3 regions of the Paenarthrobacter sp. TE4293 genome follow, and region 2 is predicted to be linked to each of the others. Evidence: riboswitches for the same ligand, from Rfam matches in the RefSeq annotation. Region 2 holds a riboswitch; each other region holds the start of a gene.
What was found. Region 2 has a riboswitch for thiamine pyrophosphate ahead of thiO (glycine oxidase ThiO). Riboswitches for the same ligand answer to the same signal wherever they lie in the genome.
Positions count from the first base shown of each region.

Region 1: it holds a riboswitch for thiamine pyrophosphate, as region 2 does, so the genes downstream of both, thiC (phosphomethylpyrimidine synthase ThiC) here and thiO (glycine oxidase ThiO) in region 2, are expected to answer to the same signal.
Region 3: it holds a riboswitch for thiamine pyrophosphate, as region 2 does, so the genes downstream of both, thiD (bifunctional hydroxymethylpyrimidine kinase/phosphomethylpyrimidine kinase) here and thiO (glycine oxidase ThiO) in region 2, are expected to answer to the same signal.

Region 1 covers NZ_JBNJRY010000004.1:19,115-21,313, forward strand. Annotated here, with positions in the region: gene QF015_RS08990 (amidohydrolase family protein) at 1-685, opposite strand, end outside; TPP riboswitch at 770-877, shown strand; gene thiC (phosphomethylpyrimidine synthase ThiC) at 872-2,199, shown strand, end outside.
Region 2 covers NZ_JBNJRY010000004.1:374,328-376,526, forward strand. Annotated here, with positions in the region: gene thiO (glycine oxidase ThiO) at 1-950, opposite strand, end outside; TPP riboswitch at 946-1,064, opposite strand; gene thiE (thiamine phosphate synthase) at 1,092-1,775, shown strand; gene QF015_RS10565 (ferritin-like fold-containing protein) at 1,805-2,199, opposite strand, start outside.
Region 3 covers NZ_JBNJRY010000001.1:61,946-64,144, reverse strand. Annotated here, with positions in the region: gene thiD (bifunctional hydroxymethylpyrimidine kinase/phosphomethylpyrimidine kinase) at 1-1,288, opposite strand, end outside; TPP riboswitch at 1,279-1,377, opposite strand; gene QF015_RS00325 (Rne/Rng family ribonuclease) at 1,505-2,199, opposite strand, start outside.

The sequences.
Region 1 (2,199 bases), 360 kb from region 2:
TGGGAACGATGGGCACGGATTGCTCCACCAGCCGGGGAAGGTGCCGCGGAAGGAGGCCGGTGGCGTGTTCGATGCAGTCGATGCCGGCGTCGAGCATGTCGTCGATGGTGTCTTCGGCAAAACAATGCGCCGTCACCCGGGCTCCTTCATCGTGGGCGGCAGAGATGGCGTCCTTGACGGTTTTCGCCGGGAACGAGGCAGCCAGGTCCCCTGCCCCGCGATCGATCCAGTCCCCGACGAGTTTTACCCAACCGTCTCCATCGCGGGCTTCCTTCCGGACGGTCTCTACGAGTTCTTCGGGTTCGATTTCGTGGCCCAAACCGCGGAGGTAGCGCCGGCTCCTGGCAATGTGGCGGCCTGCCCGTATCAGGCGGGGCAAGTCGGTGCGCTGCTGCACCCAACGGGTGTCGCTGGGTGAGCCTGCGTCCCGGATCAGCAGCGTCCCGGCGTCGAGGTCCGCACGGGCCTGGGCCAAGGTGGTCTGCTGATCAACGGCTCCGCCCTCCCCCAGGCCTATATGGCAGTGCGCATCGACAAAGCCCGGGAGGACCCACCCATCCAGGACACGATCGGGTGCCTTCGTGGGTGGCACGAATGTCAGCTTGCCATCCACGGACCACATTCCGTGGCGCTCTTCGTCCCCTGACACGAGCACTGGCCCGGTGAATTCGATGATGGTCGGCATGGGAAAAGCCTAGTCGGCAGCACACGCCGTGGAGCCCCGCGCGTCGATGTGACTGGGAGCCCCATGGGAGCTGTGGTAGCTTCGTCATGACCACACGGGGGCCCCTGCAGGGGCTGAGATCGGACTGATGCAGTCTGCGACCGTTGAACCTGTCCGGGTAATGCCGGCGAAGGAAGTGAGTAATCCTTGAGCACCACCACAACACAGCACAGCCCTGCCCAAAAGCAGCCCGCTACAGGCGAAAACACGTCGGGAACCGTGACGCAATCGCTGAAGTCCCATTCGCTGGCCTACCTCGAGGACCCGGACAGCGGGATCCGGGTCCCCGTCACAGAGATCGCTTTGGAACCTTCTCCCGACGGCAAAGCCAATGAACCCTTCCAGGTGTACCGAACGGCAGGCCCGGGCAGCGATCCCGTGGTGGGGCTGGAGCCATTCCGCGCAGCATGGATTGAAGCCCGCGCCGACACCGAGGCCTACTCCGGCCGCGAGCGGAACCTGCTCGACGACGGTAAGTCCGCGGTTCGTCGCGGGGAAGCATCGGCGGAGTGGAGAGGCGCCCACCCCGTGCCCCGCCGCGCCGTCGAAGGTAAAACCGTCACCCAAATGCACTACGCCAAGCGGGGCATGGTGACACCGGAGATGCAGTTCGTCGCCTTGCGGGAGAACTGCGACGTTGAGTTGGTCCGCAGCGAAGTCGCAGCAGGCAGGGCCATCATCCCGAACAACATCAACCACCCCGAATCCGAGCCGATGATCATCGGCAAGGCCTTCCTGGTCAAGATCAACGCCAACATCGGCAACTCTGCCGTCACGAGCTCCATCGCGGAGGAAGTGGACAAACTGCAGTGGGCCACTCAATGGGGCGCCGATACGGTCATGGACCTGTCCACCGGCGACGATATCCACACCACGCGGGAGTGGATCATCCGCAACTCCCCCGTTCCGATTGGCACGGTCCCCATTTACCAGGCTTTGGAGAAGGTCAACGGCGAAGCCAACAAACTGACGTGGGACATCTTCCGGGACACGGTCATCGAACAATGCGAACAAGGTGTTGACTACATGACCATCCACGCCGGCGTGCTGCTGCGCTACGTACCGCTGACAGCCAACCGGGTGACGGGCATTGTGTCCCGCGGCGGGTCGATCATGGCCGGCTGGTGCCTTGCCCACCACCAGGAAAACTTCCTCTACACGCACTTTGATGAGCTTTGCGAAATCTTCGCCCGGTACGACGTCGCTTTCTCACTCGGTGATGGTCTTCGCCCCGGCGCAACGGCCGATGCCAACGACGCCGCCCAGTTTGCCGAGCTGGACACGCTCGCCGAACTGACGCAGCGGGCCTGGGAATACGACGTTCAGGTGATGGTGGAAGGACCAGGCCATGTGCCGTTCCATCTGGTCCGCGAGAACGTGGAACGCCAGCAGGAGCTGTGCAAAGGAGCCCCGTTCTACACCCTGGGTCCCTTGGTCACCGACGTCGCCCCAGGCTACGACCACATCACCTCGGC
Region 2 (2,199 bases):
TGGGCGTCGCGCAGCAACTGGTACACGCCCCCGGCTGAGACGGCGTTGGAGGATGCGGACAGTCCGTCCTCGCGTTGGGTGGCCCCGATGACCACCGTGCCGTCATCGCGGGGGACGATGTAGACGGGTACTCCGCGGACCATCCCGCGGATGGTGGAGGTGACCAATGGGCGGAGGTCCCCGGGTACCCGCAGGCGGAGGATGTCGCCGTACACCGGCCTGACGGGAAGGCTGAGGCCGTCCGGCAGCCCGGACAGTCCCGAGGCACCCAGGCCGTTGGCCACCACTGTTTCCCTGGCGTGGACGACGCCACCGGAATCGAGCACTACTCCTGAAACGCGGGCATCGTTCCACAACAGGCCCAGCGCCGCGGACCGCACGGAGAACCCATCATCGGCCCCCGGAACCCAGGTGGAGCCGCCGGGCGAATGGGTTGCCAACCCTGCCAGGAGGCGTGAAGCCAACCTCCGGGGATCCACCTGGTGGTCGGCTGGAATGTCGAAAGCGCACGAGATGTGCGGGCTGAGGCGCGGTTCGCGTTCCCGGGCAGCCCGCAGGGCCAGCGGTTCAACCGCCAGGCCCGCAGCCAGCTGCACTGCACGGAGGTCTGCCAGCGCCCTGCGGTCCGCGGCGTCGGCACCAACGGCGAGTGTCGGCGTCGTACGGTAACCGGCGTCCCCGCCGCCGTGGGCCAGGCTCCCAACAAAGGACGGCCACAAGCGGGATGACTCAAGCATCAGTTCCAGGAGGTCCTCCTCCTGGTAATGCAGTTCGCTCACGGGGGCAAGCATTCCTGCTGCAGCGAACGTGGCGCCGGTTGCCGGTGCGGGATCGATCACCACCACCGACCGGCCCAGCCGACGTGCTTCGTGGGCGATGCCCAGGCCGATGACGCCACCGCCAATGACGGCCACGTCGGCCTGGAGCGGGGTTTGGCGGGGATCTGCCATAGCGCGTTTCCTTCCCTACGCCGGTACTAGCCGGATCAGGTCAAGCGGTCGGCTCTTAAGCCCTCTCAGCCGGACAGTCATATGACGAACGTCGCGGCTCCCGCAGTACGTGCCCAGTTTAGAGGAACTACTCTGGGTTCCATGACCCAGACTGATGCCCTCGCCACCGCCCGCTTGTATCTGTGCACCGATGCGCGGAAACGGCAAGGCGATTTTGAAGACTTTGTGGACGCCGCGTTCGAGGGCGGTGTGGACATCATCCAGCTGCGCGACAAGACCTTGGAAGCAGCCGAAGAATTGGACCTGCTTGCCGTCCTCCATGGCGCTGCGCAACGCCATGGACGGCTCTGGGCGGTCAACGACCGCGCCGATATTGCCAGTGTTTCCGGGGCTCCGGTGTTCCACATCGGACAAAAGGACCTGCCCTTGGGAGTAGCCCGGACACTGCTTCCCGAACCCACCCGGATCGGTCTTTCGACCCACACTCCTGAGCAGGTGAACGCGGCCATCGCAGCCTCACCGGGCCAAGGAGGGTTGGACTATTTCTGTGTAGGACCCGTCTGGGCGACACCCACCAAACCCGGCCGCCAGGCCGTCGGACTTGATCTGGTCACATACGCCGCAGAAGCCACGAAGCGTGCGGATGAAACCACCGGTGGCGCCGTCCACATCCCCTGGTTTGCCATCGGCGGGATCGACCTCAGCAACGTGGAGCACGTGGTTGCCGCCGGAGCCAGCCGCATCGTCGTTGTCCGGGCCATCACCGAAGCGACGGATCCGACGGCGGCAGCGAAGTCGCTGCTGCAGGCGCTGGATGCCGCGTAGCAACAAGCGCTCTTCAACGTCGGAGGCCGTCACGCCGTCAGGCCGAGGCCCGTCATTCGGCGGGCATGCCGTTCGGCCAGCTCGCCCGTCAGTCTTTTGACGGCGGCGCGGGCGTCCCCGCCGCTTTTCAAGATCGGCCCCAGGTGGGGGTGCTCCATGCCGACACGCTGCGCCTGCGTCAGGGCTTCACCCACCAGCCGGCGTCCCCACAGCGCCAGGCGCGAGGCCAAGCGCGGGTCATCTGCGAGCGCGCGCCGCAACAGGACGCGAAGGACTTCCGTCGCCTGGTCGGGTGAAGCCACCCGATCAACGAAGTGTTGGGTTGTGGCATCCAGGAAGGCGGCGACCGCCCGGTAGAAGTCCGAGGACACCGTATCGATGACGTAGGCCTTCATCACGGACTCGAACCAGTCCCCCGGCTTGG
Region 3 (2,199 bases), on a different contig from region 2:
GCTGCTGACCCACCTCAGCATAAAGCCAGTAACACGGCAGTATCGATGCCAGCAGGACGGCGTAACTGCCCGTGGCCGATGTCGCCAGTAAATGGTCCACGTACGACTTCGTGACGGGCCCGGTCACCGGGGACGCCTCGCGGGTGCTCAGCCAGTTCCTGTGCAATTCCGATTCAACCTCGAGGCACTGCTGGGAAGCCTTGGCCCAAAAGAGCTGTTCCTCTTCGGTCGGGGCAAGGGCACCTGCCCGGGCCAGGACCCTGGAATACCCGTTGAGGTAGATGGCGTCCTGGGCAAGGTAATAGCTGAACGCCGCTTCCGGCAGGCTCCCTGACTGCAGGCCTTCAATGAAGCTGAGCTTGTAGATGGCTTCGAGCTCAGGAGTGGCTGCTTTCCACATGGCTGCAGCGAAATCCCCCGGCCTCAGGACCCTTTGGTGGTGGAAGTGATGGACCGGTCCGTTTCCTTGGCCCACGTCGAGATTGCCGGAGTGCACCAGGGCCTTGAGCAACCACGGCTTTACGATGCGCAAGGAAGCTTCCCAGTCACCGGTGCGCGCTTGGACGGTGGCCAAGGCCGAGGACAAGGAACATCCCGTGCCATGGCTGTTCTTCGTTTCGACCCTGGGACCAGCTACCTCTATGACGTCCTGGCGCAAAAGCCCGCTGGTGTTCACCAAAGCATCCGGGCATTCCGCGCCGGCCAGATGCCCGCCCTTCACCAGCACCGTGGTGCCGCACTCAGCAGCCAGGCGTTTGCCTTGATCCAACGCTGAAGGCCAGTCTGCGGCCTCGGGCTCCCCCAAGAGCACGGCGAGCTCCGGCAGGTTCGGGGTGATGAGGTCTGCCAACGGCAGGAGAGAGCGGAGCGCCTCCTCGGCAGACCCTTGCAGGAGCCGGTCGCCACTGGTGGCGATCATCACCGGGTCAAGGACCACGACGGCGGGACGCACCGCTTCGAGCCAGCTGCGGACCTCGTCGATGACCGCTGCGTCACCGAGCATTCCGATCTTGACGGCATCAATGGCGATATCGGTGCTGATGGCATCCAACTGCCGGCGCAGGAACTCCACCGGCGGAACATGGACGGCACTGACACCCAGGGTGTTTTGCGCCGTCAGGGCAGTGATGGCAGCCATGCCATAACCGCCCTGCGCGGCGATGCTCTTCAAATCAGCCTGGATTCCAGCCCCGCCGGACGGGTCTGAGCCTGCAATGCTCAGTACGCGGGGCGTTTCCCGGCCGGAAGCCATCAAGGGGTACACAGGAGAATACGACAATGACGTCATGGGGACATCCCTTCGCCGGTGCTAACCGGACAGGTTCAACGGGTCTGGATCTCAGCCTGGCCCAATGCCCGGCACCCCGTGTCAGTCCTCAAGCGTAGCCGGGAAGCTGCGGGACCCGGGAACCTCGCCACACTGAGGACCTGATATGACCGCAAAAGGACCCTGCAGTACCGGCCAAAGGCTGGTTCTGCAGGGTCCTTGAAGGTGCGTTGGGAGCTAGAGCTCCGAGGCCGGTACGCCTACCCCGAGGATGATGGGCTCCTGGGAGGCCGCCGCCTTCTTGGCAGGCTCCACAGAGGCTTTGGCCTCGTGTGCCGTCCCACGGGCAGCCGAAGCGGTCACCTCGTGGTGCTCGACGCTGGTCTCGTTGGCTGCGCCCTGGGCACGGCTGGCACTGCGGTTGCGACGACCACGGCGGGCCCGCGACGCTGAAGTCCCTTGGGGGTCCTCATCGGCAGCCCTCGCCGTGACGGCAGTTTCCTGCACGGCAGCAGCCTTGGGTGCGACCACCGTTTCGGGCTTGGCTTCCGGGGCCGCGCCAAGGTGGGAGAACGCCTCAGCCAGGAGATCCAGGCTCATGGCCGGCTTGGCAGCAGGCGGTTCCTCGTGGTGTTCACCGACCGGCAGGGCAACCTCTTCCCCACCGAAACGCAGCACCGGCGTCGACCGGCCCTCACGAACGGCTTCACTGGCCGCATCCTCTGTCTCGACCTGGGCTGCGGACCCGGCTGCTGCCTGGTGCTGCCCAGCTGCGTGAGCCTGCTCTTCCGCGCGGTGAACTTCGTCATCGTGCAGATGGGCGGCGTGGGCGGCAGCGGCAATGGTGGCAAGTGCCGCCCTGGTTGCCTCGGCCTTGGCCTGCTTGGCCGGGTCCTGCGGTTCGTTGGCTACAGGAGAGGCAGCAGGGGCCG